One region of the Oryzihumus sp. JJN4-3R genome, then DNA from elsewhere that is predicted to be linked to it. Evidence: riboswitches for the same ligand, from Rfam matches in the RefSeq annotation. Region 1 holds a riboswitch; each other region holds the start of a gene.

Region 1 (7,272 bases):
ACTCAGCTTCTGCTGCACGTCCGGGGCCTTCTCCCGGGCGATCTCCTGGGCGTGACCGACCTGCTCCTGCACCTTCGGGTGCTGCCAGAGCTCCTGGCCCTTCGCCTTGAGCGACTCATAGCGCTGGCGCCCGGCCTTGGCGCCGAGCACGTATCCGACTGCTGCACCGACGAGCAGCGCTGCCTTGGCCTTCATGGGGGTTCCTCCCTGTCGTCGTACCCCCCACCGTGCCCGATCGAGCGCGATGCAAACACCTTGGGTCCGGAGGGTGGGCGCCGCGCGACCGCGCCACGGCGGTTGGCGACGCACCTTCAGGCCGGTCGGTGGTCCCCGGTCGCGCCGTCGATGAGCTCGCGCACGATGTCCAGGTGGCCGGCGTGGCGGGCGGTCTCCTCGACCATGTGCACCAGCACCCACCGCAGCGACACGGTCTCGCCGGACCACGCGGTCCCGGTGGCCTCCACGTCGAGCTCGGTGATCACGGCGTCGGCCGCCGCCCGGGCCCGCCGGTAGTAGTCGACGATGTCGGCGGTCGACTCCTGCTCGCTGACCCGCATGTCGGACTCGGGGTCCTCGTCGAGCCGGATCGACGGCAGCAGCTCGGCCGGCCGGCCGAAGGTCTCGCAGAACCAGCCGTACTCCACGGCCGCGAGGTGCTTGACCAGGCCGAGCAGGGAGGTGCCGGACGGGGCCATCGGTCGGCACAGCTGCTCGTGGTCGAGCCCCTCGAGCTTCCACAGCACCGCGTCGCGGTGCCGGTCGAGGCTGGTGCGAAGGGTGTCCTTCTCGCCGCCGGTGAGCGGCCCGGGTCGGGTCATGGTCCGGACGCTAGCGCCGGCCGCCGACACGGACCATCGGCGCTCGGGGTGCCCGTGGCGCGCTCCCGCGCATACCGGCTTTGTATGCCGTGGGGTTGCGTCCGTTTTGCACCGTTCCCCCGAGGGTGGCACGGTCCTGCCCATGACGCGTCTGGACTCGGTGCCCATGTTCGACGAGCTCGCCGAGGACTACGACCAGGTGCTGCCGATGTTCTCCCGCTTCGGCGAGCAGGTGCTCGAGCTGATCGACGACGCCGAGGGCGCCGAGCTGCTCGACGTGGGGGCGGGGCGTGGCGCCGTCGCGCTGGCCGCCGCCTCCCGGGGCTGGCACGTCGTCGCGGTCGACGCCTCGACCGGCATGGTCGACCGGCTGCGCAAGGCCGACCCCGAGATGGAGGTGCGGCTCATGGACGCCCATGCGCTCGCGCTGCCCGACGACAGCGTCGACGTGGCCGTGGCCGCGTTCCTGCTGCACTGCGTCGACGATCCCGCCCAGGTGCTCGCCGAGATGGCGCGGGTGGTGCGCCCTGGGGGGCAGGTGGTCGTCACCGTGCCCGGGCCGGTCGACGACGGCGGCCGGTGGTCCCGGTTCTACGAGGTCGCGCGGGACTTCCACCCGGCGCGCGGGGCCGTCCAGGTGGCCCGGCCGATCGACGTGGATGCGCTGGTGGGCGCCTCCGGCCTGGTCGACCCGTGGGTGGGCAGCCTGGAGGTGCGCCTGCCGGTCCCCTCGCCGCGGGTCATGTGGGAGTTCCAGATGTCGCACGGGTTCGTCGGGTGGTTCCGGTCGCTGGCCGCCGCCGACCAGTCCGAGCTCGAGCGGCGGTGCCTGGACGAGCTGTGGCGCATGTACGACGAGGGCGGCATCGAGCTGCACCGGGGCGCCGACGTGCACATCGCGCGAGTGCCACGCTGACGCCCAGCGCTAGGGACCTTGGTCATTGGTGTGCCCATTCGTGACCTCGGCGTGACAATTCACTGGGCGGTTCGATACGGTTTGCGCGCTCTTTGACCCCCTGCAAGGAGCCCTCTCGCCGGCCCGCCGAATCCTGCCACCGGTGCGAGGCACCCCTGTAAACCCGTACGGCAGGAGCGGGGGACCCACCTTCCGGGGTGCCTCGGCACTCCTTGGGGTGAAGTCCGTGCCCGCCGCTGGCCTCGTCATCGGCAGACCCGGACCGGGTGATCTCTCTCCCACCCGAACCCGACAGCTCACCTCGCAGGCGTCCGGAGGTGTGTTCGTCGTGTCCCAGCCCCATTCCGGGCGCCATCGCGCCCAGTCCTCTCCCAGCAACCCCGTCTCCGCCGTGCTCGGCCAGAACGCCGGCCGCGCGTCGGCCGTCCTGGCCGTTTCCGGCGGCATCGTCGCCTCGCTCGCTGTGCCCGCCTCGGCGGCACAGACCACCGCGCAGGCGCCGGTGATCGAGCCGTCCGCGGCGCCCAGCACCGTCGCGGTCGCCGCGCCGGCCACGGCACCGTCGGTCGTCACCCCGAGCTTCGGGGAGGTGGGCTTCAAGAGCATCGCGCCGAAGCCCGTCGTCGCCCCGAAGCCGAAGCCCGCTCCGGCGCCCGCTCCGGCCCCCGTCAACGCGGCTCCGGTCCAGCGGGCGTCGACCCCGACGATCAGCCGGTCCACCACCCGTCCCGCCCTGTCGGTCAGCGTCCCCGCGCCGGCCACCAGCGTCCTCGCCGTCGCGGCGCAGTACGCCGGTGTGCCGTACGTGTGGGGCGGCACGACGCCCTCGGGCTTCGACTGCTCCGGCTTCACGCAGTACGTCTTCAACAAGATCGGTGTCTCGCTGCCGCGGACCGCCGAGGAGCAGCGGCTGGCGGTGACCCGGGTCAGCACCCCGCAGCCCGGTGACCTGGTCTTCTTCGGCTCCCCGGCCTACCACGTCGGCATCTACGCCGGCGGCGGCATGATGTGGGACGCCCCGCACTCCGGTGCGGTCGTCTCCAAGCGCGCCATCTGGACCACGGCGGTGACCTACGGTCGCCCCTGACCCTTGATGCGCTGAACGGCCCGGATCCGCTTCCCCTGCAGTCGGATTCGGGCCGTTCGCCGTCCCGGGACGCAAAAGCCCCGGTATGCCGTGGGGTCGCCGCCGTAGTCTCCGGCCCATGCGTGCTGTCGTCCTCCGCTCCCGCGGAGCGCCCGAGGTCCTCACCGTGGTCGGCCGGGTGTTCCGTGTCCCCGGTCAGGTGGGCCCGTGAGCCAGGTCCGGCTGGCCACCGCGGCCGACGTCCCGGCGCTGGCGGGGCTGCTCGCCGAGGCGCTCGACGGCTACGTCTGGACGGACTGGGCCTTCCCTCGGGCAGGGCGGTCGCAGCGGCTGCGCGACTCCTTCGCGCTGTACCTCGGCGCCACGGTCAGCCACCTCGGCCAGGTGTGGATGGCTGTGGACGGCACCAGCGCCGCGGCCTGGCTGGCTCCCGGGTGCCCCGAGCTGCCCGAGGAGCTGGCCCGGGGGCTCTCGGAGGATGCTCCGCGCCTGCTCGGCGAACGGGCTGTTCTGGTGGCCGCCGCCGACGAGGCGGTCGCTGCGCGCCACGCCGACGAGCCGCGGTGGTACCTCGCGACCGTGGGGACGGCGCCGGGCGCGCGGGGGCGCGGGCTCGGGTCGGCCGTGCTCACGCCGGTGTTGCAGCGCTGCGACCGCGACGGCACGGCGGCGGCGCTGGAGACCTCGACCGAGGACAACGTGCGCTTCTACGAGCAGCACGGCTTCGTCACCACCGCCGAGGTCGACCCGCCGGGTGGCGCGCCCCACGTCTGGGTGATGCGCCGCGCCCCGCGCCCCTGAGCGCGCCTCCACCCGGCCCTCCCCCGGACATACCGGCAGGGGGACGTATGCCGTGCCGCCGCCTCGGGCGGTGGCAGCCGAGGTCAGCTGCTGACCGGCTCCAGGACGAAGACGGGGATCTCGCGGTCGGTGCGCCGCTGGTAGTCGGCGTAGTCCGGGAAGGCGGCGACGGCGCGCTCCCACCAAGCGGCCTTCTCCTCGCCTGTCACCTCGCGGGCCTTCATGTCCTGCTTGACCGGGCCGTCCTGCAGCTCGACGACCGGGTTGGCCAGCATGTTGAAGTACCAGACGGGGTGCTTCGGGGCGCCACCGAGCGAGGCCACGGCGGCGTAGGCGCCGTCGTGCTCGACCCGCATCAGCGGGATCTTGCGCAGCTTGCCCGACTTGGCGCCGAGCGTGCTCAGGATGACGACGGGCATGCCGCGCAGGGTCGTGCCCTCGGTCCCGCCGGAGCCCTCGTAGAGCTCGACCTGGTCGCGGACCCACTGCTCGGGGCTGGGCTGGTACTCACCGGAAAGAGGCATACCCTGACAACACGGCATACCGGCTGTTTATGTCTCCGGCTCAGTCCTGCTGCTTGGCGAGCGCCTCGAAGTTCTCGTAGAGCTCGGGGACGCCGTACTGCTCGCGGGCCTTCAGTGCGGCGGGCGCAACCCGCCTCCAGAGCCCGGAGACCCAGAGCCAGTCCAGGACCAGGTCGGTGTCGATGAGGGATCGCTTGGTCAGGGTGCCCACCGTCTCGCCGAAGGACAGGATCGTCGCCACCGCGTCGTCCCTCGGCGATACGGCCTCGGGGTCGAAGTCGTCGGCGAAGATCGCCTTGGTCGCGTCCTGCAGGCCGATCTGGCTGCCCCACTGGGCGATCTGGATCAGCAGCGCGGCGTCATCGTGGGCGGACATGACCGGGCACTCCCTTCGACGGCCGGCACGGTGCCGGGCCGATGAGGACAGCCTGTCGCGTGCGGGCGCGGGCCGGCATCGGCCATCTGTCCTGCGTCCACAGGCCGTTCGTCATGTCAGGTTCGTCACGATTTCGCGGCGATGTCGGTGGGCGGTGCCAGCATGCCGGCCATGACCGCGACACCGTCTGCACCCGCTCGCGTCTCCCTGATCACCCTCGGCGTCGACGACGTCGCCCGCGCCACGGAGTTCTACCTCGCCCTGGGCTGGCCGCTCTCGCCCGCCTCCGTCGAGGGTGAGGTCAGCTTCTTCCGCACCTCCGGGGGCCTGCTCGCGCTGTATGCCGCGTCCGCACTGGCCGCCGACACCGGCCTCCAGCAGGCCCCGCCCGGGATGTTCCGTGGCGTGACGACCGCGGTCAACTGCGACGACGAGGGGCAGGTGGACTCCGCCCTCGAGGCGGCCGTGGCGGCCGGCGGCACGCTGGTCAAGGCCGGGCACCGGGCCGACTGGGGCGGATACATCGGCTACTTCAAGGACCTCGACGGCCACGTCTGGGAGGTGGCCCACAACCCCGACTGGCCAATCAGCGAGGACGGGCGCCCGCAGCTGCCCTGACGTCCGCGACCGCCCCTGGACGACAGAACCCGGGACCGGCAGGGGCTGGTCCCGGGTTCGCCGCGTCACGGTGGCACCACTGCCCCAAGAAGGGCGGGCGGGGTGGCGGTGCCACCGTGAGGTGGACCGACCGGCAGAGGGGTGCCGGTCGGGATCTGGTCACCGCCCCGGCGAGGGGGCGGGGAGGTCTGGGTGGGTGAGGGCGGTGGGGTCCGGGGCGGTGGAGCTGCGGTGCCCGGGGGCGGGGTGGATGGGGATGGTCGTGCCGGCCGCTGGGGAGGCCGGGTCGGAGGTGGGGATCGGGTCCGTGGTGGGGGCCGGGTCCGAGGTAGGGGTGGACGGGGCCGGGTGCTTCGACGTCTCCGCGGAGGTGGTGTGGGTGCGGTCCCGCGCGGAGGTGCCGGGCGTCGCGTCCCCGGTCGCCGAGGCGGTCGGGGGCGCCCCGACGTCGTCCTGACCGGAGGAGTGCGGCCGGAGCGAGTCGGTCGCGTCCGTGGTCGACGCGGCGGTCTGACGGTGCTCCGGTGTGTGGCTCCGGGAGTCCCGGGCCGGGCCGGCGTGGGAGTCGGGGCTGTCCGTCGTCGTGGACGGCACCGCGGTCCGCCTGTCAGCAGAGGTGGCGGCCGGGCTCGGGTTCGGTGCCGGCGGCGTGGGGACCTGGGAGGCGAGCCCGGTGGCCGGGGTCGTGGGTGCGGGGCGGTCGGAGCCGGTGCCGGCTCCGATGCCGGTGCCGGTGGTGCGGCGCGGGCCTGCCGTGGGCTGCCGGTCCGGCCCCGGCGCGGCCGGCCTGGCGTGACGGGGCACGCCGGTGACCTGGTGCGCGAGCTCCTGCAGGGGGGCCGGCAGCGTGCCGGTCAGCGCCGCGGCCGTGGTCGCGCCGAGGGTGAGGACCCCGACGAGGGCGCCGACGGCCACCCGTCCGGCCACCACCGTCGGGGCAACCAGCCGTCGGCGGGTCGGGCGGGCGGTGCGGGCCGGGCGGCGGGTGGAGGCGTGCGCGAGGAACGCCTCGATGGCCATCTCCTGGCCGGCCAGCTCCTGCGCCGTCGGCGCAGCCGTCACCGCGTCCACCAGCTTCGCCAGGGCGGGGTCGGGAGCACCGTCGGCTCCCTCGGCCACCCCGTCGGCGCACAGCGACAACGGCCGGCGGGGGGCCGGCCGCTGCGGGTCGTGGCGAGGGTGCTCGGACATCTCACCCAAGGGACGACGGGAGGGCGCCGGGCGTTACAGGCCGCTCGCCAGAGCGTTTGCGACGGGCCGTTCGCGACCGGCCGTTCGCGACCGGCCGCCTGCTACAGGAGGCGGGCGAGCGTCGCGGCTTCGCGGTCGGAGAGCTGGTCGCGCAGCCGCCGGAGCCCGCGGTGGACGGCGACCCGCACCGCTCCGGGGCTGCGCCCGGTCACCTGGGCCACGTCCGCGACGTCGAGCCCCACGACCACCCGCAGCGTGACCATCTCGGCCTGCTCGGGCGGCAGGGTGGCGATGAGCCGCAGGGCCGCACCGGTGGAAAGGTGGTCCAGGGCGAGCTCCGCGGCATCGGCGACGGTCGGCCCGTCGGGGTGGTCCGCCACGAGCTGCTCTGGCCGGCGCGCAGCCTGGCGCTGGTCGTCGATGTGCAGGTTGCGGGCGATCGTCACGAGCCAGCGACGGAAGGCAGGCTCGTCCCCGCGGAAGCCGTCGAGCCGTTCGATGACCCGCAGCCAGGCTCGTGATGCCAGGTCCTCGGCGTGGCCGGGGGCGGTCACCTGCAGGTAGCGCAGGAGCATCGGCTGGGCGTCACGCCAGAGCATGGCGAAGGCATGGGGGTCCCCTGCCTGCGCCTGACGGAGCACCTCGGTGAACCGGTCCCGGAGCATCGCGGCCCATGATGCTGCGCCCGGGGCCACCACGGGGCCAACCCGACGAACTCTTTTCGGTCTCGTTCGCGCGGGTGGGCCTCGCCCGTGCCCAGGGGAGGCTCGCCCCGGGCGAGATCCCGGCCCGGCTCAGGCGGTGGGCCCGAACCGGCCGAGCAGCTCCTCGGTCACCGCGGAGAAGCGCTCGTCGAGGCGCCGCCGCGCCGGGTCGGCGTCGTGCCAGGCGACGACCTCCCGGGCGCCCCGCCAGAACGGCACGGTGGCGGCGAACCCCGG
Region 2 (7,272 bases), 1.1 Mb from region 1:
CCCCCTGGCCGCGGCCTCGCTCGGGCAGGTGCACCGGGCCGAGCTGCCCAGCGGCCGCCAGGTCGTCGTGAAGGTGCAGCGCCCGGGCGTGCGCGAGGTGGTGCGCGACGACATGGCCGCCCTGGGCGAGCTCGCGGAGTTCGCCGACGCCCACACCGAGCTCGGCCGCCGCTACGGCTTCAGCGAGCTGCTCGAGCAGTTCCGGCGATCCCTCGCGGGCGAGCTGGACTACCAGCGCGAGGCGGCGAACCTGAGCCGGATGGCGGAGCTGACGGCGCCGTTCCCGCACCTGGTGGTACCGGCCCCGGTGGGCGACTACACCAGCCGCAGCGTCCTGACGATGGACTTCGTCCCGGGTCGCAAGGTCACCGACATCGGCCCGCTCGGCCGGCTCGACCTGGACGGTCGGGGGCTGGTCGAGGAGCTGTTCCGGGCCTACCTGCAGATGATCCTCGTCGACGGGTTCCTCCACGCCGACCCCCACCCGGGCAACGTCCTGCTCACCCCGGACCACCGCCTCGCCCTGATCGACCTCGGCATGGTCGCCACGGTGCCGCCGCGGGTGCAGGACAAGCTGGTCAAGCTGCTGCTGGCCGTCAGCGACGGCAACGGCGACGACGCCGCCTCCGTCCTGGCCGCGATGGGCCGCAAGGACGAGCGCTTCGACGCCGCCGCGTTCACCGAGCACGTCTCCGAGCTGGTTACCCGCACCGTCGCCCGGGGCAGCGACCTCGAGGCCGGCGGCGTCCTCGTCGAGCTGAGCCGGCTGTCCGGCACCCACGGGCTGCGGCCGCCGCCGGAGATGGCGATGGTCGGCAAGGCGCTGCTCAACCTCGACCAGGTGACGCTGCACCTCGACCCGGACTTCGACCCCGCCTCCGCGATCCGGGACAGCGCGACCGAGATCCTCCAGAGCGGGATGAAGCCGTCGCTGAGCGGCGCCATGGCCGCGGCGATGGAGGCCCGCGACTTCGCCACGCAGTTCCCCGGGCGCGCCAACAAGGTCATGGACGCCCTCGCCGAGGGCAGCTTCACCGTCAAGGTCGACGCGATCGACGAGGTGCAGTTCCTCCACGTCATGCAGCGCCTCGCCAACCGGGTCACCGCCGGGGTCATCGTCGCGGCGCTCTTCGTCGGGGCGGCGCTGATGATGCTCGTGCCGACCCGGTCGCGGATCCTGGGCTACCCCTCGATCGCCATGGTCTGCTTCAGTCTCGCGGGCATCGCCGCGGCGGTGCTTCTCACCCTGATCCTGCTCACCGATCGACGTATCGCCCGCCGCTCCAAGGCGGACCGTTAGGCCGAACGGCGACCCCGCTCGCGTCTGCGAGCATGGAGGGGATGTATGCCGGTCCGCTGCGCCAGGTGCGCGCCCTCACCGTGGGTGGGGCGTGCGTGGGGCTGTCCCTGACGGGGCACGTGGTCGCCGGTGGTGGCGGGGGCGGGGGCGAGCACCTCGCCCCGGCCGGTCTGGCCGGCCTCGGCGCGCTGGCGACCGTGATGTGCCTCATCCTGGGCGCCGCGAGCCGGCGCCGGTGGACCTTCGGGCGTGCCGTCATCGCCCTGGGCCTGACCCAGGTGGTGCTGCACAGTGCCTTCACCTGGCTGCTCGGCGGCGGCCACGCCATGGCCGGGTCGGGCGCGGCCGACTCCGGCCTGACCGGGTCCGCCATGGCTGGCATGGGTGGGCCGGGCATGGCCACCGCGCCGGCCCCGGGGCCGCCGGGGCTGGCCATGACCCTCGGCCACACGGTCGCCGCCCTGCTGGTGGCGGCCCTGGTCGCCTGGATGGACGGCTCGCTGCACACCCGCTCGGCGCTCGAGGGAGCGCGAGGGGTGGCCGGGGCGGCCCTGGCCCCGTGGCGCCTGGCCCGCCGGACGGGCGACGCCCGCCTGCACCTGCCCCACTCCGCGGCTGCGGCGGCCAGCCGGGCCCGGTGGCCGCGACCGCGCATACTCACCGATCGTCTTGTCCTGCAGGGCCTTTCGCGACGAGGGCCACCGGCCGCGGCCTGACCTCGTCTCCCCTCCCGCTCCACCCGGGTCGGTGCACCGACCTCGTTCGGTCCCCACCCGGGCGCCCACGAAAGGCACCCCTGAATGTCCACCTCCCCCCGGCTGCGCTCCCTCCTGGGCGCAGCCGTGGCCACCCTCGTCGGGGGCGGCCTCCTGGTCGCCGGCGCTGCACCGGCCTCCGCCCACGCGACGCTCGTCTCGGTCTCCCCCCGCGACGGCGCGACGCTGACCAGCGCACCGCGCGAGGTCGAGCTCGTCTTCGACGAGCCCGTCTCGCAGCGCTTCACCTCCGTCGTCATCACCGGTCCGGACGGGGCCGACGTGACCGGGGGCCCGGCGCGCGTCCAGGGCAGCCACGTGTCCGCCCCGCTGACCCCGGGCCTGGGGTCCGGGGAGTACCGCGTCGCCTTCCGCGTGGTGAGCGACGACGGTCACCCGGTCCTCGGGCAGTCCCGCTTCACCCTGCGCCTGGCCGCGGAGCCGTCACCGACGACTGGCGGCGGCTCACCGGCAGCGTCACGGACGGCGGCCGCGACGGCGCCGGCCGGAGCCCCGACCTCGCTCGCGGGCGAGGGCGGCGAGCCCTGGCTGACGGCGCACCTTCCGGTCCTCTCCGGGGCGTTGCTGCTGCTCGTCGTGGGGGCCGGCGCGCTGCTCTGGGACCGTCGCCGGGGGTGACCCGACGGCGGCGGGACCCGGATTTCGTCGTTGGACCCACCTGCTGATAACTTCTTCCTCGTTGCGCCGTTAGCTCAATTGGCAGAGCAGCTGACTCTTAATCAGCGGGTTCGGGGTTCGAGTCCCTGACGGCGCACCAGGAACGACCAGGCGGCCTCCTCCTTCGGGACGGGGTCGCTTTGTCGTTGTGCGACAACGGCGTTCGCATCAGGCCCGGCGGCCGCGAGACCGCTGCTGACCTCACGTTTCGCCGTCGAGGCACAGTTCCTGATACCTTCCTCCCCGCGCGCCGTTAGCTCAATTGGCAGAGCAGCTGACTCTTAATCAGCGGGTTCGGGGTTCGAGTCCCTGACGGCGCACCAGACGACACACAGGCGGCCTCATCCTCCGGGACGGGGCCGCTTCTCGTTTTCGGGTACTCCCCCTTCGGCGCCGACCGGTGACTAGTCAACAGGTAGTCCTTTCGGGTCATTTGCCCCCGAGAGCGTCCGGTGCGTCCCATTCGTGCACTTACCGTCGAAGACGCCTCAGGGACCACGCCCAGCCAGGGAGCGTCCTGCCGGGACCGCGACGACGCTCTCCCGGGCCGAGGCCCAAGACCCCCACCAGAACGGGTGGGGCGGTCCGAGCGGTCGCCGAGTCCTGTCACCCGCCGGATAACACAGTCGAGTCCACTGCAGTCTGTGACAGGAGCGGAAGACCCAAGCACGACGAGACGCGACGCGTCTCTTGGGGTCAAGCCAGCCACGGCTGGCCGGGCAACTTTCGGCGCCCGAACCCGACAGGTCATCTTTCGCAGGCGGTTCCGAAGGAATCCCCCATGCTCCACCCTCGTCTCTCCCGCCTCGCCCTGTCCGCAGCCCTGTCCGTGATGCTCGCGGGCGCCGGCACGGTGGCCACCACCGTCATCGGCACCCCGGAGTCCGCCTCAGCCGCGACGCTCGCGTACCGCGCCGAGCAGCAGGCCGCCTCCCGCAAGGGCGCCCCCTACGTCTGGGGCGCCGCCGGTCCACGCAAGTTCGACTGCTCGGGCCTGACCATGTGGTCCTACGCCCGCGTCGGCAAGCGCCTTCCGCGCACCACCACCCAGCAGTACCGCGCCGCCCTGCACGTCAGCCGCTCGCAGGCCCGCGTCGGCGACCTGGTCTTCTTCCACAACAGGAGCGGGATCTACCACGTGGCCATCTACGCCGGCCGCAACATGATCTGGCACGCCCCCAAGCCCGGTCGGCGGGTCAGCCTCGTGCCGATCTGGACCAGCTCGGTCTACTTCGGCCGCGTCCGCTGAGGCGAGCACCCGGCATACCCACCACGGGTATGCCGGGCGGCTCAGCCCGTGGTCAGCTCAGTACGCAGGAGCGCGACCAGCGACTGCGCCTCCGGCGCACGCTCGGGACCCGGCCCGGGTGGGGCGAACAGGCGCTCCAGCTCCCGGGCACGCTCCGACGCGACGGGCAGGCCGAAGGTGCCGGCGGACCCGGCGATCTTGTGCGCCTGGAACGCCGCCCGCTCCCGCTGGGCCTCCTGCAGGGCGCCCTCGACGAGGGCCTCGACGGCCGTCTCGATCTCGGGCAGCTTGGCCAGGTTGTTGGCCTGCGCACGGCGCTTGAGGTCCTCCCAGCCGGACCCCAGCCCGGTGGCCTCCGCGTCGGTCAACGACGACTCGTCCACGTCCCCGCCTTCCTGCGCGGTCATGACGTCCACCCGACGAGCCCGGCGACCTGGCCGGCGAGCTGCATCGGGTCGAACGGCTTGGCGAGGACCCCGGCCACCGGAAGGCTGGCCCACTGGCGCTGCTCGGACTGCTGCACCTTGGCGGTGAGCAGCACGATCGGGATGTCACGGGTCTGCGGGTCCGCAGCCAGCAGGTGACAGGCCGTGGGGCCGTCCATCTCCGGCATCATCACGTCCATCACGATCGCGTCGGGCTGCTCGGCCCGGGCCGTGGCCACCGCCTCGGCCCCGCTGCCGGCGGTGATCACCGTCCAGCCGGCCACGGCCTCCAGGGCCATCTGGGCGACCTCCAGGATGATCTCGTCGTCGTCGACGACCAGCACGCGCCTCATGCCGGCGCCCCCTCACCGTCGATGTCCTGCCCCACGGCCGGGCCGGGCCGACCGTCGGACCCCTGACCACCGCCGGCGGCACCGAGCACCTCCCGGACCCTGCCGGAGTGGTGCGGCGCGGAGCGGTCCCTGCCGCCCCGGCTGACGCCGAGCGGCCCGGTCGGCAGGGTGAAGGAGAACGTGGACCCGGCGCCCGGACCGGCGCTGGTGGCCCAGATGTCGCCGCCGTGCTGCTCGACGATGCCGCGGCAGATGGCCAGGCCGAGACCGGTGCCGCCCTTGCTGCGGGTGTCGGAGGCGTCGACCTGCTGGAAGCGGTTGAAGATCGCCTCGAGCTGGTCGGCCGGGATCCCCGGCCCCTCGTCGCTGATGTCGAACCGGACCTGCCACTCCCCCGGGACGACGTTGAGCTGCACCAATGACCCGGCCGGGGAGAACTTCACGGCGTTGCCGAGAAGGTTCGTGAGCGTCTGGACGATCCGGTCGCTGTCCGCCCACACCGATCCGGACACCGCCCCGATCTCGATCCGCACCCCGGCGGCGTGGGCCAGCAGGGCGGTCTCCTCGACCGCGGTCGCCACCAGCCGCAGCACGCCGACCTGCTCGCGGCGCAGCCGCAGCTTGCCGGCGGCCATGCGCTCGACGTCGAGGATGTCGTTGATGAGCCGGATCAGGCGGTCGCTGCTGTCGGTGGCGACCTCGACCATCCGCTGCGCGCGCGCCGGCAGCTCGCCCGCCGCCCCACCCGAGAGCAGGCCCAGGGCCCCGCGGATAGAGGTCAGAGGGGTGCGCAGCTCGTGGCTGACCACCGAGATGAACTCATCCTTCATCGTGTCGACCGCGCGCCGCTCGCTGACGTCGCGGAAGATGACCACCGACCCGACGACGGCGCCGTCCTGCACGATCGGCGCCGCGATGCGCTCGGAGTCGAAGACCCTCCCGTCGGCCCGCACGTGCCGGCCGGCGACCATCCGGGCACCGCCCGCGAGGTCGTCGGCGCCGGAGGCCGGCGCGGTGCCGTCCTGGTCCTCGGTGCGGATCACCTCCCCGACCTGCCGGCCGAGGATGGCCTCGCGCGGCAGGCCGACCAGGCGGGCTCCCGCGTCGTTGATGAAGGTGACATGACCCTCCCGGTCCAGGCCGTAGATGCCGTCGCCGGCGGAGTTGAGGATCGACTCCTGCTGGCGACTGAGCCGCTCCAGGACCGCCGTCTGCTCGCGCAGCTCGCGCTCGAGCCGGCGGGTGGCGGTCACGTCGCGGAAGCTCCACACCCGCCCGACGCTGACCCCGCCCACCCGCTGGGGCTGGGAGTAGCGCTCGAAGACTCGGCCGTCGCGGAACTGCAGCACGTCGAACGTGCTCGCGCTGGGGTCGGCATACAGCTCCTGGACCCGCTCGACGAAGGCGTCGGGGTAGACCAGCTGCCGCAGGACCGAGCTCATCACCCGCGCGTCGTCGCCGGACGCGAGCAGCTCGGGGTCGATGCGCCACATGTCGGCGAACTTGCGGTTGGCCCCGGCGATCCGCCCGGACTCGGACACCACGAGGATGCCGTCGACCGTGGACTCCAGCGTGGCCTCCAGCAGCGCCAGCGAGTTCGCCACCCGTTGCCGCTCGTCGAGCCGCTCCAGCACCATCCGGGCCAGCCGCGCGCCCCAGGCGGCGAAGTCGCCGTCGCGCTCACCGCGGGTTCGTCCGGGTGGGTAGCGCAGCACGACGCGGCCGCGGACCCGACGGCCCGGGCCGGTGACCGGCGCCTCGACCTGGTCGCCCTTCCAGGTGCCGGCCGGCGAGCCGTCCGCGGCATCGGAGCGCGCGACGAACCCGTCCTGCCCGTCGGCAGCGTCGACCTCGACGTGGCACAGGGCGGCCCCGCTGATCGTCTCCAGGGCCTGGGCCAGGTGGCTGAGGATCTCCGCCAGCGGCTCCCCCTCGGCGACCAGGGTGAGCATCTCGGTGTGCTCGGCCAGGAGCATCTCGGAGCGCTTGCGGTCGGTGATGTCGGAGAGCAGGCCGTGCTGCACGAGGCCCTGGCCCGTGACCGGTTCGAGCACGGTGTCGTCGAGCACCCAGATGACCCGGCCGTCGGCCCGGACCATGCGGTACTCCGCCGCGTTGTGGAACCCCGGGACGACGCTGGAGTCCTCCTGGAAGACCACGTGCTCGCGGTCCTGGGAGTGCACCTGGCGGAACCACAGCCCCGGGTCCTGGAGGAAGTCGGCGGCTGTGAAGCCGAGCAGCTCCTCGACCTGGTCGCTGACGTAGAGCCACCGGCCCGCGGCCCCGGGCAGCGCCGCGTAGACGGTGACCGGCAGTCGCGCGACGAGGAGGTCCTCGGCGAAGTCGCGGAAGCGCGGGTCGTGGCCGCCGACCGCGGTGTGCGGAGCCTCCGACCGACCCACCGCGCCCCCTCGAGTTCACTGGCGACCGCTGCGGCGGCGAGCCCGGGACGTTGCCCGGGGCTCTCGCGCGCGTGTCGATGATATCCAGCACAACACGGTGCGCAGGCGAA
Region 3 (7,272 bases), 260 kb from region 1:
CCGGGCCGGCTGGACGTGCCCCAGCCGCCCGGCCGGGGCCGCTGCGGCCGGGTCTAGCGTGACCCCATGACCGAGGAGGACCTCTCAGACCGACCGGACCCGTGGGCGCCCCGGCTCGACCCCGGGGCGCCGCCGCCGTCGGTCTCCGAGCACCGCAGCCGGCCCCGGATCTGGCGCGGGGAGGACCTGACCGAGCCGACGCCGCTGGCCGAGTCGCTGCGGCGCACGCCCTACCGCAACCCGCGGCGGATGTCCGCCCCCGAGCAGGAGCCGGCCGTGCGGGCCGCCCTGGACCTGGCGGTGCGCGTCGGCGAGCTGATGCTGCGCTGCGGCGGCAGCGCCCGCGACGTCGAGTCGAGCGTGGTCGCCGTGGCCACGGCGGCCGGCCTGGACCGCCTCGAGGTCGACATCACCAACCAGAGCCTGCTGGTCCAGTGCATCTCGCCGTCGGGGCAGCCGCACACGGTGCTCCGCGTGGTCCGCTCGACCAGCCGTGACTTCGCCCGCCTGGCGGCGGTGCACGAGTTCGTCGAGGAGCTGGTCGCCGGGCGGATCGACCTCACCGAGGCCACCTCCCGGCTGCGCCGCATCCGGCGGCACCCCCGCTTCTGGCCGCGCTGGGCCATCACCCTCGCCTACGGCGTGCTGGCCGCCTCGGTGGCGCTCAAGCTCGGCGCGAGCCTGCCGGCGGTCGGCCTGGCGCTGCTGTCGGCGGTGGCGGTCGACCGGGTCGGCCGGGTGCTCGCCTCCCGCGGGCTGCCCTCGTTCTACCTGTCCGCCGTCGGCGGGGCGATCGCCACCGGCGTCGCCTGGTCCTCGATGCTGCTCGGCCGGGTCGGTGTCGTGGACCTCAACCGGGCGGACATGGCCTACATCGTCGCGGCGGGGATCGTGGTCCTGCTGCCGGGCCGGCACATGGTCTCGGCGGTCGAGGACGCCATCACCGGCTACCCGGTCACCGGCGCCGGGCGGCTGTTCACCGTCGGCCTGACCGCGGCCGGCATCATCACCGGCGTCGCGGCGGCGCTGTCGGTGACGGTCCGGCTGGACCAGGCGTTCGCCCTGGGGGTGAAGCTGCCCAAGATCGCGGTCGAGGGCGCCGGGGCGCCGCTGGGCCTGCTCGTCGTGGCCGGGGCGCTGGGCGCCCTCGCCTCGGCCATCGCCCAGCGCACGCGCCGCAGGCTGCTGCTGCCCACCGCCGTCCTCGGCGGCATCGGGACGCTCGTCACCGGGCTGGTGCACCAGACGCTCGGCCTGGGCTCGCTGACCGCGTTGACCATCGCGTGCGTGCTGGTCGGCTTCGGCGGACGGCTCATCGCCCTGCGGATGGGCGCGCCAGCCCTGGTCCTGGTCGTGCCGGCCGTCGGCCCGCTGCTGCCGGGGCTGGCGCTGTTCCGCGGCATGTCCGAGCTGGTCTCCGGCTCGGTCGTCGGGCAGGGCGTGGCCTCGACCTCCACCGGGTTCACGGTGCTCCTCACGGCCTCGGCGGCGGCGCTGGCCATCGCCACGGGCGTCGTCCTCGGCGACCTCATGGCCTCCCCGTTCGACCGGCAGATCGTCCGCCAGCGCCGGGCCCGCTGGCGCTGACCTGGGCCCGTCAGGCCCGGCGGCGCCGGGCTGGGACGGGACGGTCACCGGCATACCGGGGTGGCTGATGGGGCGGGCTGGAACCGGACATTCACGGCATACCGGGCCGATCTTGTCTATCCGCTGACGTCTGGTTGGGAAAATCTCGGGGAAAGCGCCCCGTCCCGATGCAGTTCCGTTATAGAACAGGGGGGTTCGCCACAACTGCATACCGACCACACGCAGCGTGCCCGCAGCGCCAAACCTCGTCCGGCGGGCACTTCACCGGAACCTCTCCGGGCATGGGCGAGGGTGGGGGACCCATGATGTTGGCCGACCTTCGGGTCGGCCTTGGGGTGAAGCCGGTCCGCCGGCCGGGCACGCCTGACACGCCCGAACCCGACAGCTGACCTCTCCGGCGCAGAGTCAGGAGAGGACGCCTCGATGCACTACAGCCCTCGGCATGCCCGGAGGTACGTGCCCCGTCACGCCGCACCCCAGGGGGTCAACAAGTCACGCGCGGCCGGTGTCGCCATCGCCGGTGCCGCCTCGGTCACGACCGGTATCGCGGTCGCCGGGCCCGCGGAGGCCTCGTCCGTCTGGGACTCCGTCGCCTCGTGTGAGAGCGGTGGCAACTGGGCGATCAACACCGGGAACGGCTACTACGGCGGCCTGCAGTTCAGCCAGAGCACCTGGGTCGCCTACGGCGGCGCCCGCTACGCCTCGCACGCGGACCAGGCCAGCCGCGAGGAGCAGATCTCGGTGGCGCAGCGCGTGCTCTCCGCGCAGGGCCCCGGCGCGTGGCCGGTGTGCAGCCGCAAGGCCGGACTGACCCGGGCGAACGGCGGCACCGGCAGCGTCGACGTCTCCCGCTCCCTGATGCGACGGTCCCTGCCGACCGGCTCGATCCCGGTCAAGCACGTCGTCAACCGCGCCGTCGGTCGCGTGGCCGTCACCGGTGCGCTCGACAGCAGCACCGTCCGCCGCGTCCAGCGCTGGGTCGGCACCTCCCAGGACGGCATCCTCGGCCCGATGACCGCCGCCGCCCTGCAGCGCAAGGTGCACGCCACACCCGACGGCGTCATCGGCCCCCAGACGGTGCGCGCACTGCAGCGTCACATCCACGCGCACCAGGACGGTGCCGGCTCCCTCAACGCGCCCACGGTGCGCGCGCTGCAGAGCTGGCTCAACAGACACCGCTGATTGCAGGGCCCCCGCCGGATCCCCCTTCCGGCGGGTCCTGGTTCCAGCGGACCTCCTGCTCCCCCTAGAGGCAGGACGAGAAGGCCCGGCGGTGACCGCCGGGCCTTCTGCGTGCCGGTAGCATTTCGCGCGTCCCATCCCCGGATGGGCGCTCGTCCCGCTCCGGCGGGGCGGATCGTCCCGCGTCCCGGCGCGGGTCGGCCGACGTGGCGCAATCGGTAGCGCACCTGTCTTGTAAACAGGTGGTTAGGGGTTCGAGTCCCCTCGTCGGCTCTGTTTCCGCAGGTGAGAGGCCCTTTGGCGTCTCGCGCATCTTGCGCTGAAGTGTCAGATCCATCGTTTACCCATCGCTTTCGGTCACGTCGTGGGCCTCGTGCGGGTCCGGGGAGGCCCCGTCGAGGGCCCGCACAACCGGCCGTCGCCGGCATCTTCGTGTTCCTGCTGGTCCCCCAGATCGAGGGCTGGGTCCAGCGACACGTGATGAGCGGATCACCCGGTGGTGCGCCGCCAGGACGCCAGTCGATGGGACCAATGCCCCTTGGCCGGGGCGGACAGCGACCCCAAAATGGTGTCAGGCCCAAGCGGGCCGCTCCCGAGGTGATTCTCCGAACGGCTCGTTGACGCGCAACATCCGTCTACCGGCCCAGAGGAGAGGAGCGTCCGATGCGCCTGCAATTCCGCACCACCCCTCGCGCCGCACTACCCGCCGGCGATGACGCGAGTCCCGGCGTCACGTCCCAGGCAGGCCGCTTCGCCCTGCACTTCGCCCAGATGTGCGTGGTCATGTGCGTCAGTCTCGTCCTGCTGGGCCTGCTTGCGGCTGCCGGCGGCGCCCTGCTCGGCTTCGCCGACCCCCGACAAAGTGCTCCTGTCCTGTCGGCTGTCGTCGTCACCCTGACTCTCAGCGCCTCCATGGTGGCCTGGATGCGATGGATGCAGATGGCTTGGCGGCCAACGCTGGAGATGGTGGCGACGACACTGCTCGTCGGGGCCGTCATGGTCATCGGCTACGGCATCGGGGCCGTATCAGCCGCGCAGTCGATCTCGGGCATCTGCGGCATGGCCTGCATCGCGATGCTCGCTCTGATGCTGGCGCGCTTCCGCATGTACGCAACCCACGCCACTCGCCACCATCACGGCGCCTGACCGGCGTTGACGAGGAACGGTCACAACGCGACAGCCGCCTCATGCCTGGTCCCCGCTGGCTCTCGCCCCGTGCATCAACCTCCAGCATCCGCTACTGCCCTGTCACCTCGTGCCGCGATCCGCGTGTACAGCGGACCGACAACTAGTGGCGGCTCCGGTCAATGGGCCCGGCCACGCCCTCCGCGCTTCGCCGGTGGGACCCCGCGCTGCGGGCGGCGCTTCGCGCCGTCCTCGCGCACCCCACAGCTACGCGCTCACGGGCTACCCGGGCCAGGACAGGGCAAAGGCGGTGCACTCCGACCCAGTCGGAACGCCCCCGCCTCAGCTGCTCGTCTGCTCACCGTCTCAGGCGCTGGCGACGACGGAGGCCCGCCCGTGGCCGGCTACCCGAAGCCCGAGATGCACCCTGTCGACGGGGCTGCCTGCTCAACCCTGTCGGCCCGGCTGCCGTACCCGCATCGCAGCGGGCCAGGGCCCAGCCACGCAGTTCACGGTCAATGCGCAAACCCGCGCGATCGGCTTCGCGGCGTGCCAAAGTCGCCTCATGGACCTCGACAGCTTCGGACGTTCGCCTTTGCACTATGCCGCGTTGAACGGTGACGTCACCGAGGTCGAACGCTGGCTGGCTCAAGGGGTCGACCCCTCGCTGGCCGACCGCTCCGGCTACACGCCCCTTCACTTCGCCGCCCAGCAACAACGCGCTGCCTGCGTGCCGATCCTCGTCGCAGCCGGGGCTCCGATCGATGTCCAGGACCAGTGGGGCAACACGCCGTTGTTCCGCGCCGTGTTCGACAGCCAAGGGAACGGCGACACAGTCAGCGCCCTGCTGGCAGCTGGAGCCGATCCGGATGCCCTCAACCACGCGGGCGTCAGCCCCCGCATCCTGGTGCAGCGGGTCGCGACGGACGACGTCATCCGCTTGATCCCCTGACACCGCCCGTGGCCGGATTTTGGCCGTGCGTTCCGTAGAACCGGCCGACGCCATGACAACGAAACCGCTGCAATCACACGGTTCGCGCCGCTGGCGCCATGACCGAAAGTGGCAGGCGGTGCCTCCCCTGTGAATGGGTCGGGTCTGCCAAGGCGTTGACCCCCCGCTGTAAATCGCTCCGTTTCGCCACGCAGGCAGGCCTGAGCCTGCCAATCTGCTGTCCATGCGAATCGGCACGTGGAACTTGGCCGGCAGGTGGTCGACGCAACATCGCACGTTGATGCTGTCCGAGAACTGCGATATCTGGCTGCTCACCGAAGTGCCACGAGGCTTGGACCTGGACGGGTTCCACCAGCATCTTTCGAAGGAGTCGATCGTTGCAGAACGCCGATGGGCTGCAGTGTTGTCCAAGGCGTGGCTGACGCCCGAGAACGACCCTCACCCGGCGAGCTGCGCAGCAACGGTGGAGGGCATCACCTTCTGCAGCTCTGTCCTGCCGTGGCGCTCTGCACGCCCCCGACACCCTTGGGTCCAGGGCAAGCACGCCGAGAAGACGCGGTCCGCCTTGGCCAGCATCGAGGCCGAGCTGGCGGGCAAGCCCGGAGTCGTTTGGGGAGGCGACTGGAACCACAGCCTCACCGGCCCCGAGACCGCTGGCTCCCTCAAGGGCCGGCTGTATCTGGCCGCAACGCTGGATCGCCTCCAGTTGCAGGTCCCGACGTCCGAGTTGCCGCACCGCCTCCCTGACATTTCCAGCATCGACCACATCGCCGTCAGTCGGGTTCTCCCGAAGCCCAAGGCGCGTTGGGTCCCTGCGGAGGCTCAAGGGCGCCGACTCTCCGACCACGACGCGTACATCGTCGAGCTCCCCTGACTGCAAGGATTCGGGGCAGCAAGTCCTAGTCCCGGAGGGTGCCACCGCCAGGCCAACGTCGCCATCGTTTATGCCATCGCTTTGAACGGGAAACGACAGGAATCGCCCGATGCGGGCGAGCAGCCAGACCGGCCAGATCGACCACAGCAGAACGCCTTTCGCCAGATTCGCGAAGCGTTGAGAAGTGCCCCGAGGGACACAGGCGGTTAAGGGGTCGAGTCCCCTCGTCGGCTCCATCACTGCAGGTCAGAGGCATGAACGGTCAGAACGCCCGGTCCATCAAGGGCCGGGGTTCCACTTTGGGGCCACAAGCACTCCAAAGCCACGCCTTCAGATGATCCGCGCCAAGGCCCGGGGAGGGTCCTCGTCGTCGCCCGGCTCGACCTGCCAGAGACCCTCGAGGGCGAACGCGGCGGCGGTATCGACGGCCCTGCGACCGAGATCGACGTCCTGAGTCACAGAGATGCGCAAGTGCCCAGCTGGTCCGCAATCGTTCGGGCACTCACGTGCCCTGGTGACGGCCTTGATGATCTGGGGCTCCGAGGTGAAATGCGCGGTTCGGGAGACCCGCACTCGCGTCACAGCACGCTACGCCGAGACGTCATCCTTCTTGGGGTTGACACCCACTTCTGAGCGGCTGTGAGGATGCTGTGAACGAGCGGCAGCGTCACAGCGTGAGCCGCCGGAGGACTCTCTGGATATCCCCGTGAGTCTCTTGGCTGCATCTAACCCGAGTGGATGCACCGCCACTTCGCCTCCGCGGTCCTGACCGGCAGCGAGCTGCTCGCCGAGGTCGAAGCAGAGGACGTACGAACCGTGGACTGACCCAGTCCATCCAGAAGGAGTCACGATGAGATTCAGCTGCGCGATGTTGTCGGACTACCCGTTGAGCGACTCCCTGTCCTCGATCAGGAAGGCAGACGAGCTCGGCTTCTACGCGGTTTACGCACCGGATGAGACCTGGCACAAAGACCTCTGGCTCCTGTTCGCCGCAGCCGCCGCGCAGACCAGCCAGATCCGGATGGGCCCGAGCGTGTCGGGCGTCGTGCTGCGCGAGCCGACCCTGATCGCGCAGGCGGCCGCAACGCTGGACGAGCTGACCAATGGGCGGGCGGAGGTCGCGGTGTCGAGCGGCAACTTCGGCCTGCTGGCGGGCTACCACATCGACTGGGCCAAGACGAAGCCACTCTCACGCGTCAAGGAGGCGGTCCATGTGATCCGCACCCTGCTGGACGAGGGCGTCATCACCCACGACGGCGAGTTCTTCAAGTACAGCGGCATATTCACCTTCGCCCGGCCGGTGCAGGAGCGGCTGCCGGTGAAGATGGGAGCGATGCGCGGCCCCAAGTCGTTCCAGGCAGCGGCAGAGGTGTCCGACGGGTGCCACCACGCGCTCAGCTACTGCCGCGAGGCCTACGACTACATGATCGAGCACTGCACGCTAGGCGCCGAGCGCGCAGGGAAGAACGTCCAGGACCTCGACCTCGGCGCCTGGATCGTCTTCTCGGTTGCCGAGGACGGTGCGGCGGCCAAGGACGCCGCGCGGAGCATG
Region 4 (7,272 bases), 340 kb from region 1:
TGCTTGTCCATGCCGGAGGCGACCGGCACCAGCCCGCCGGCCAGCAGCTCGTCCTCGATCTCGAGCTGCTCGTAGCCGGGCTTGATGTTGCTCTCGTCCGGCGGCACCCACATCTGCACGAAGTGCACCGGGTCGCGGTGCGTGGCCCCGCCGAGGCGCCAGGAGTCGTTCTTCTCCGAGTGCAGGATCCCGCTGCCGGCGCTCATCCGCTGGGCCAGTCCGGGGTAGATCACGCCGTTGTGCCCGGTGGAGTCCTGGTGCACCAGCGACCCCTGCAGCACCCAGGTGACGATCTCCATGTCCCGGTGCGGGTGGGTCTCGAACCCGGTGCCGGGGTCGACGACGTCGTCGTTGTTGACCAGCAGCAGCCCGTGATGGGTGTTGGCGCGGTCGTAGTGGTGGCCGAAGGAGAACGAGTGGTGGGAGTCCAGCCAGTCGATGCGCGTCGAGAAGCGGTCCGCCGCGCGGCGCACGTCGACCTGAGGGGTGAGGCCGGGGGTGGTCATACGTGTCCTCCAGGGACTGTGGCAGGGACCGGACCGCTGCAACAACGGGTATGCCGGTCGCGGCATTCCGCGCAGGCGCGTCCCGGCCGGGCATGCCCGCCCTAGCGGTCGGACTCGCGCCAGACCTGGTGGAGCAGCTGCTGGAACACCTCGACCGGCTGGGCGCCGGAGAGGGCCACCGAGCGGTTGGCCACGACGAACGGCACCGTCGTGATGCCGAGATCGCGCGCCTCGGCCTCGTCGGAGCGGACGTCCTTGGCGAAGTCGTCCGAGGCCAGCACGGCGGCCAGGACGTGCTCGTCGAGGCCGGCCTCGGCCCCAAGCCGCTGCAGCGTCGCGACGTCGTCCAGCGCCTTGCCCTCGGCGAAGTGGGCGGCGAAGAGCCGCTCCTTGACCGCCGACTGCAGGGCCGGCCCGCCCTGGGCCATGCCGAGGTGGACCATCCGGTGGGCGTCGAAGGAGCTGGTCCAGATCGCCTTGTCGAAGTCGAGGCGCAGGCCGTCGGCGGCAGCAGCCCGGGCGACCCGGGCGCTCATGGCGCGGCCCGCCTCGGGCCCGCCGCCATACCGCTGCCCGAGGTAGTCGTAGACGCTCACGCCGGCCCCGACCGGGGTGCGGGGGTCCAGCTCGTAGGAGCGGTAGCGGACCTCCACCAGGGCCGGGCGCTCGAAGCCGGCGATGGCCTGCTCGAGCCGGCGCTTGGCGATGTAGCACCAGGGACACACGACGTCGGACCAGACCTCGAGGACGATGCCCGGCGACCGGTCCGTCGCCGAGGGCGTGGCGGCTTCGGTGCTGACGGTGCTCATGACCCCAGTGTCGCAAAGACGCGGCAACGCCGCAGGCCCTGACTCCCGGGAAGGAGCAGGGCCTGCGGCGTCAGAGCCTGGCAGCCTCGATCAGCTGAAGCGGCCGTAGGAGATGTTGGGGTCGTTCCAGATCGGACGCTTCCCGACGACGGAGCCGCTGTGCGGGGAGTCCCACATCATGCCGCCACCGGCGTAGATGCCGACGTGGTGGGCGGGAGCGCCGAAGAAGACCAGGTCGCCCGGCTGCGGGTTGGTCACGCGGGTGGCAGCCACACGCTGCTGCTCGGCCGTGCGCGGCAGCGAGATGCCGATCTTGTTGAAGACGTACTGGGTGAAGCCCGAGCAGTCGAAGCCCGCGGGAGTGGTGCCGCCCCAGAGGTAGGGCGTCCCGGCGTACATCGACGCGATGCCCAGGACGCCGGCGGCCGGCGAAGGCATGTTGATCGCGACGCGCTCGGTGCTGCGGCTGACCGTCTCGACGGCGCGGTGCACCGGGGCGGCCTTCGGGGCGACGGCGTCGAAGCCGACCTCACCGAAGGACGGCGCGACGGGCGCGGCGGCGGTGCTCGGCGCGGAGACGGCGACCGTGCCGGGGGCGTTGGTCGGCGTCGCGGCCTCGGGGTTGTGGGTGGCCGGCGCAGCCGATGCAGGCATGCTGAACGAGGCCACGAGACCACCGGAGACCGCGAGGACCGCGGACGCCTTGGCGGCGGGCTGGCCGGAACGGCCAAGAGCAGACGTCAGGGCATTGGTGGTCGTCTGGCGACCTGCGGCGCGGTGGCGCCCGGCATGGTGCTTCGACACGATGAGCAGACCTCTCCAGTGCCTACGAGGTGAGCTGTCGGGTTCGGGTGGGAGGTATGCACCCGGCCCTGAGGCAGCCAGCCGACCTGGGTCGGTAGCCGCCTGAGGGCTTCACCCCAAGGAGCGTCTCTCGACGCCCCGCAATTGGGTCCCCCGCTCCTGCCATGCGGTTGTGTTCACTGTCCCGGGCGTGACGGCAGGATTAGGCAAGCCACATCGGGAGCTCCCTCCAGGGGGAGAGGAAGCCCTGTCACCGTACACAGACCAAAGGCCCTTGTCACATCGAGGTCACGGGTGTTTCGTGGTTCGTTCCGGCCATCTCCCGTCCGCCCCGCCCGGGCACGACGAATCGCCGCAGATCAGGGCACATCGGACACCCCGAACCGCCACCGAACGGGACGGACCGGACAGGCCTGGTGGGGGCGACTCAGACCGGGGCGGCGAACACGTGGGCCGCGGTGCTCTCCGGCAAGGACACGCCGGCCGCCTCCTCCGCGCCGTCGCGGACGACGATGACCCGCCCCGCCTCGCGGCGGATGCGGACCCGCTTGCCGGGCAGGAGGCCGGCGACGGTCAGCAGGCTCAGCGCCTCGTGGTCGACCTGCACCGGCTCCCCGATCCGGCGCACCGTGACGACGCTCGGCTCGTCGCCGGCGAGCGCCGCGAGGCTGCTGACCCCGAGGCGGAAGTCCTCCCCGGCCTCCTCACCGAGCTCGTCCAGGCCGGGGATCGGGTTGCCGTAGGGGGACTCGCGGTGCTCCCCGATGAGCTGGAGGATCTTGCGCTCGACCCGCTCGCTCATCACGTGCTCCCAGCGGCAGGCCTCGTCATGGACGTACTCCCACTCCAGGCCGATCACGTCGACGAGCAGCCGCTCGGCGAGGCGGTGCTTGCGCATCACCCGGGTGGCGAGGCGCCGCCCCTCCTCGGAGAGCTCGAGGTGACGGTCACCGGCCAGGGACACCAGCCCGTCGCGCTCCATGCGGGCGATGGTCTGGCTCACGGTCGGGCCGGAGTGACCGAGCCGCTCCGCGATGCGGGCACGCAGCGGCGGGATGCCCTCCTCCTCCAGCTCGTAGATCGTCCGGAGGTACATCTCGGTGGTGTCGATCAGGTCGGTCACAGCGCATAGCCTCTCATTCGTGCCCGACACCGTGCTCTGGCTTCGCCGCGACCTGCGCCTCACCGACCTGCCCGCACTGGGGTCGGCCCACCAGGCCGCCGGCGGCGGGGCGGTCCTGCCGCTGTTCGTCCTCGACCCGAGGCTCTGGGACGGGGCCGGCCCCGCCCGTCGCGCGTGGCTGCACGCCTCCCTGCGCGCCCTGCACGCCCGGTATGGCGGTGCGCTCGTCGTGCGCGTCGGTGACCCCGCGCAGGTGGTCCCCGCGGTGACCCGCGAGCTGGGGGCCGGCTCCGTCCACGTGAGCGCCGAGTCGACGCCGTTCGGCCGGCGCCGGGACGAGGCCGTGCGCCGGGCCCTGGCCGACCTGGACTGCCCGCTCGAGGCGACCGGCACGGCATACGCGGTGGGACCGGGCACCATCACGACCGGCGGGGGCACGCCCTACCAGGTCTTCACACCCTTCTCACGCGCGTGGCGCGCGCACGGCTGGCCGCAGCCCGCCCCGGTGCCCAGTGGGCTCCGCTGGGTGCGCCGGGTCGACTGCCAGGACCTCCCGGAGGTCACCGGCGAGGTGCCCGAGCTGCCGGCGGCCGGCGAGGAGGCCGCCCTGGAGCGCTGGCACGCGTTCCTCGACGACGGCCTGGCCGACTACGCCGAGACCCGCGACCGGCCGGACCTGACCGGCACGTCGATGATGTCGGCCCACCTGAAGTTCGGCGAGATCCACCCGCGCACGATGCTCGCCGACATCGCGGCCCACCCCGACCACCGCAGGAAGGGTCCGCAGACCTTCGTCACCGAGCTGGCGTGGCGGGAGTTCTACGCCGACGTGCTCTGGCACCGCCCCGACTCGGCGTGGGCCGACCTGAAGCCGGCCCTGAAGGGCATGGACTACGACGACCCGGGCGAGGGCTTCGAGGCGTGGAAGGCCGGGCTCACCGGCTACCCCGTGGTCGACGCCGGGATGCGCCAGCTGCTGGCCGAGGGCTGGATGCACAACCGGGTGCGGATGATCGTGGCCAGCTTCCTCGTCAAGGACCTGCACGTGTGGTGGCCGCACGGCGCCCGCCACTTCATGGAGCACCTGCGCGACGGCGACATCGCCTCCAACTCCCACGGGTGGCAGTGGGCCGCCGGGACCGGCACCGACGCCTCGCCCTTCTTCCGGGTCTTCAACCCCGTCACCCAGGGGAAGAAGTTCGATCCCGACGGCGACTACGTGCGCCGCTACGTCCCCGAGCTGGCACACGTCCGGGGCGGCGCGGTGCACGAGCCGTGGAAGGCGGACGGCGCCTACGACCAGGGCTACCCCGAGCCGATCCTCGACCACGCCGAGGCGCGCGAGGAGGCCCTGCGCCGCTACGAGGCAGCCAAGGGCTAGCGTGCGGCCCGTGAGCGAGTCCTTCGTCGTCCCCGCCCGCTTCTGCGGCCCGCCGCAGTCCGGCAACGGCGGGTGGGTCAGCGGCCACCTCGCCGGGCTCGTGGAGACCGAGGAGGGCCAGGGCCGCGGCGCGGTGACGGTGCGCCTGCGGACGCCCCCTCCGCTGGACGCCGAGATGGACGTGACGCGGGCCGATGACGGCACCGTCGAGCTCTGGGACGGCCAGACCCTGGTGGCCCAGGCCATCTCGGCCGAGCCGCTCGGCGCCGCCGGGACGCCGGCGCCGGTCTCCTTCGCGGCTGCAGAGGCAGCCGGACCGGGCTACGAAGGACTGGCCGAGCACCCCTTCCCGACCTGCTTCACCTGCGGCACCGACCGCGACCCCGACGACGCCCTGTGCCTGCACACCGGGGCCCTGCCGGGCCAGGAGACGCTGCGGGCCGCCGCCTGGCGCCCGCACGAGGTGACGCACGAGATCGTGTGGGCGGCGCTGGACTGCCCCGGCGCCTGGGCCTCCGGCATCGCCGGCCGCGCGATGGTGCTGGGCACGATGACGGCGCAGGTCCACGCCCTGCCGCAGGTCGGCGACGAGTGCGTCGTCATGGCGTGGCCGCGGGGGCAGGAGGGCCGCAAGTTCCTCTCCGGGACCGCCCTGTATGCCGCCGACGGCCGCCTCCTCGCCCAGGCCGAGGCTGTCTGGATCGCCGTCGACCCCGCCTCGGTCCGCCCCGCCTGAGCTCGAGACCGAAGCGCCGGACGTGGCGCAGACCACACAAACCGGACAGCTAGTCTGGAAATACCGGGAAGTCGTTTACCGTTCAACTATTCATGACGACCTACCCCGAGACCCAGACCGGCGCCATCGACGAGTTCGAGGCGGAGTTCGCCGACCAGCTGGTCCTCTCCCCCGAGGCGCAGGACCTCCTCTTCCGTGAGGCCCGCACCGCCAACACGTTCACCGACGAGCCCGTCACCGACGAGCAGGTCCGCGCGATCTACGAGCTCGCCAAGTGGGCGCCGACGTCGATGAACAACCAGCCGCTGCGTGTCGTCCTGGTCCGCAGCGACGAGGCCCGGGCCAAGCTCGTCGGGCTCATGGCCGACGGCAACAAGCCCAAGACCGAGGCCGCCCCGCTGGTCGCGATCCTCGCCGCCGACAACGAGTTCCACGAGGAGCTCCCCAAGGTCTTCCCGCACTTCCCCGCCGCCAGGGACATGTTCGCGGCCAACGAGGAGATGCGCGTCCGCACCGCCGAGCTCAACGCCACCCTGCAGATCGCCTACTTCATCCTCGGGGTCCGGGCGGCCGGCCTGGCCGCTGGCCCGATGACCGGCTTCGACGCCGACGCGGTCACGAAGGAGTTCTTCCCCGACGGCGAGCACCGCGCCCTGGCCGTGGTGAACATCGGCAAGCCCGGCCCCGACGCGTGGTTCCCGCGCAGCCCGCGCCTGGACTTCGACGAGGTCGTCACCACCGTCTGACCGGCTCCTCGACCCACTCCCCGACCCCGGCAGGCCTTGGCGCAATAAGGCATTGCGCCGCGCCGGAGAGCGACCTACCGTCGTGGGCACACGAGAAGGGAGGTGGTCCGAGAAGTGATTTCACAACGGACGCGTGAGGTGGCTGAGCGTTAAGCCCAGCCCGTTCCCTGGCCCCCTCGGGTGTGCCAGTCGTGGACGGCAGGGGTGACCGCAATTCACAGCAGTCACCGCAGCCCGTGAGGATGCGCGACTCGTCCATCGCGCCCCGGACCGCAAGGACCGGAGCTCACGGGCTGTTCCATGCCGCGACCCGGCCTGCTCCTCGCAGGCCGGGTCGTGGTGTGTCCGGGGGCGCTCAGCGCGGCAGGGTCGACGCCTCGCGCGCGAGGTCCTCGATGCGGACCCAGTCCCCGGCCGCCACGGCGTCCTTCGGCGTGAGCCACGAGCCGCCGACGCAGCCCACGTTGGGCAGCGCGAGGTAGTCCGCAGCGTTGCCCGGCGTCACCCCGCCGGTCGGGCAGAAGCGCAGGCCCGGCAGCGGACCCGACACCGCCTTGAGGAAGTCGACGCCGCCGCTGGCCTCGGCCGGGAAGAACTTCATGGCGGGCAGCCCGTGCTCGGCCAGCGTCATCATCTCGGTGAGGGTGGCCGCCCCGGCGAGCAGCGGGATGCCGCAGCTGACCGCCGCGGACAGCAGCCCGGGCGGCGAGCCGGGGGTGACCAGGAACTGCGCCCCGGCCCGCAGCACGGCGTGCACCTGCTCCGGGCTGGTGACGGTGCCCGCGCCCGTGACCATCTCGGGCACCTCCGCGGCGACCCGCTCGATCGCGGCCAGGCCGGCGGGGGTGCGCAGGGTGATCTCGATGATCCGGACGCCGCCGCGGGCCAGGGCCTGCGCGAGCGGCACCGCCTGCTCGACGTCGTCCACGACCACGACCGGTATGACGGGACTCACCGCGAGCAGGTCGGCGGCGGTCCTCGGCTGGCCGGCTTCGGTGAGGGTCGTCATGAGGCGCTCTCCTGAAGGTGGTGGTCGGTCGTGGCCCCGGTGTCCACCGGGCCGAAGACGTGGGCGCCCTGGTCGGCCCGGCCGACGAGGTGGCGCATCCCGGCGAACAGCTCGCGGCCGGTGCCGAAGGTCTCGGCTGCGGCCGTCGTGACGGGTCG

What was found. Region 1 has a riboswitch for cyclic di-AMP ahead of AC3ANM_RS12320 (C40 family peptidase). Riboswitches for the same ligand answer to the same signal wherever they lie in the genome.
Region 2: it holds a riboswitch for cyclic di-AMP, as region 1 does, so the genes downstream of both, AC3ANM_RS17510 (C40 family peptidase) here and AC3ANM_RS12320 (C40 family peptidase) in region 1, are expected to answer to the same signal.
Region 3: it holds a riboswitch for cyclic di-AMP, as region 1 does, so the genes downstream of both, AC3ANM_RS13675 (transglycosylase family protein) here and AC3ANM_RS12320 (C40 family peptidase) in region 1, are expected to answer to the same signal.
Region 4: it holds a riboswitch for cyclic di-AMP, as region 1 does, so the genes downstream of both, AC3ANM_RS14130 (C40 family peptidase) here and AC3ANM_RS12320 (C40 family peptidase) in region 1, are expected to answer to the same signal.

What each region holds. Positions count from the first base shown of each region.
Region 1 covers NZ_CM173229.1:2,604,386-2,611,657, forward strand. The annotation lists gene AC3ANM_RS12305 (YtxH domain-containing protein) at 1-195, opposite strand, end outside; gene AC3ANM_RS12310 (DinB family protein) at 312-818, opposite strand; gene AC3ANM_RS12315 (class I SAM-dependent methyltransferase) at 961-1,734, shown strand; cyclic di-AMP (ydaO/yuaA leader) riboswitch at 1,878-2,059, shown strand; gene AC3ANM_RS12320 (C40 family peptidase) at 2,063-2,821, shown strand; gene AC3ANM_RS12325 (GNAT family N-acetyltransferase) at 3,029-3,622, shown strand; gene AC3ANM_RS12330 (nitroreductase family deazaflavin-dependent oxidoreductase) at 3,706-4,146, opposite strand; gene AC3ANM_RS12335 (DUF4760 domain-containing protein) at 4,187-4,522, opposite strand; gene AC3ANM_RS12340 (VOC family protein) at 4,694-5,140, shown strand; gene AC3ANM_RS12345 (hypothetical protein) at 5,300-6,331, opposite strand; gene AC3ANM_RS12350 (RNA polymerase sigma factor) at 6,433-6,996, opposite strand; gene AC3ANM_RS12355 (NAD-dependent epimerase/dehydratase family protein) at 7,126-7,272, opposite strand, start outside.
Region 2 covers NZ_CM173229.1:3,673,577-3,680,848, reverse strand. The annotation lists gene AC3ANM_RS17535 (ABC1 kinase family protein) at 1-1,300, shown strand, start outside; gene AC3ANM_RS17530 (hypothetical protein) at 1,342-2,016, shown strand; gene AC3ANM_RS17525 (copper resistance CopC family protein) at 2,101-2,694, shown strand; tRNA gene AC3ANM_RS17520 (tRNA-Lys) at 2,758-2,833, shown strand; tRNA gene AC3ANM_RS17515 (tRNA-Lys) at 2,981-3,056, shown strand; cyclic di-AMP (ydaO/yuaA leader) riboswitch at 3,357-3,511, shown strand; gene AC3ANM_RS17510 (C40 family peptidase) at 3,515-3,982, shown strand; gene AC3ANM_RS17505 (Hpt domain-containing protein) at 4,024-4,389, opposite strand; gene AC3ANM_RS17500 (response regulator) at 4,386-4,760, opposite strand; gene AC3ANM_RS17495 (ATP-binding protein) at 4,757-7,162, opposite strand.
Region 3 covers NZ_CM173229.1:2,860,620-2,867,891, forward strand. The annotation lists gene AC3ANM_RS13670 (threonine/serine exporter family protein) at 67-1,587, shown strand; cyclic di-AMP (ydaO/yuaA leader) riboswitch at 1,840-2,001, shown strand; gene AC3ANM_RS13675 (transglycosylase family protein) at 2,011-2,769, shown strand; tRNA gene AC3ANM_RS13680 (tRNA-Thr) at 2,970-3,042, shown strand; gene AC3ANM_RS13685 (hypothetical protein) at 3,433-3,915, shown strand; gene AC3ANM_RS13690 (ankyrin repeat domain-containing protein) at 4,460-4,846, shown strand; gene AC3ANM_RS13695 (endonuclease/exonuclease/phosphatase family protein) at 5,070-5,720, shown strand; gene AC3ANM_RS13700 (LLM class flavin-dependent oxidoreductase) at 6,571-7,272, shown strand, end outside.
Region 4 covers NZ_CM173229.1:2,945,873-2,953,144, reverse strand. The annotation lists gene AC3ANM_RS14140 (pirin family protein) at 1-506, opposite strand, end outside; gene AC3ANM_RS14135 (DsbA family oxidoreductase) at 608-1,315, opposite strand; gene AC3ANM_RS14130 (C40 family peptidase) at 1,406-2,119, opposite strand; cyclic di-AMP (ydaO/yuaA leader) riboswitch at 2,124-2,301, opposite strand; gene AC3ANM_RS14125 (iron-dependent transcriptional repressor DtxR) at 2,547-3,242, opposite strand; gene AC3ANM_RS14120 (cryptochrome/photolyase family protein) at 3,262-4,623, shown strand; gene AC3ANM_RS14115 (hypothetical protein) at 4,634-5,359, shown strand; gene AC3ANM_RS14110 (malonic semialdehyde reductase) at 5,452-6,105, shown strand; gene eda (bifunctional 4-hydroxy-2-oxoglutarate aldolase/2-dehydro-3-deoxy-phosphogluconate aldolase) at 6,461-7,114, opposite strand; gene edd (phosphogluconate dehydratase) at 7,111-7,272, opposite strand, start outside.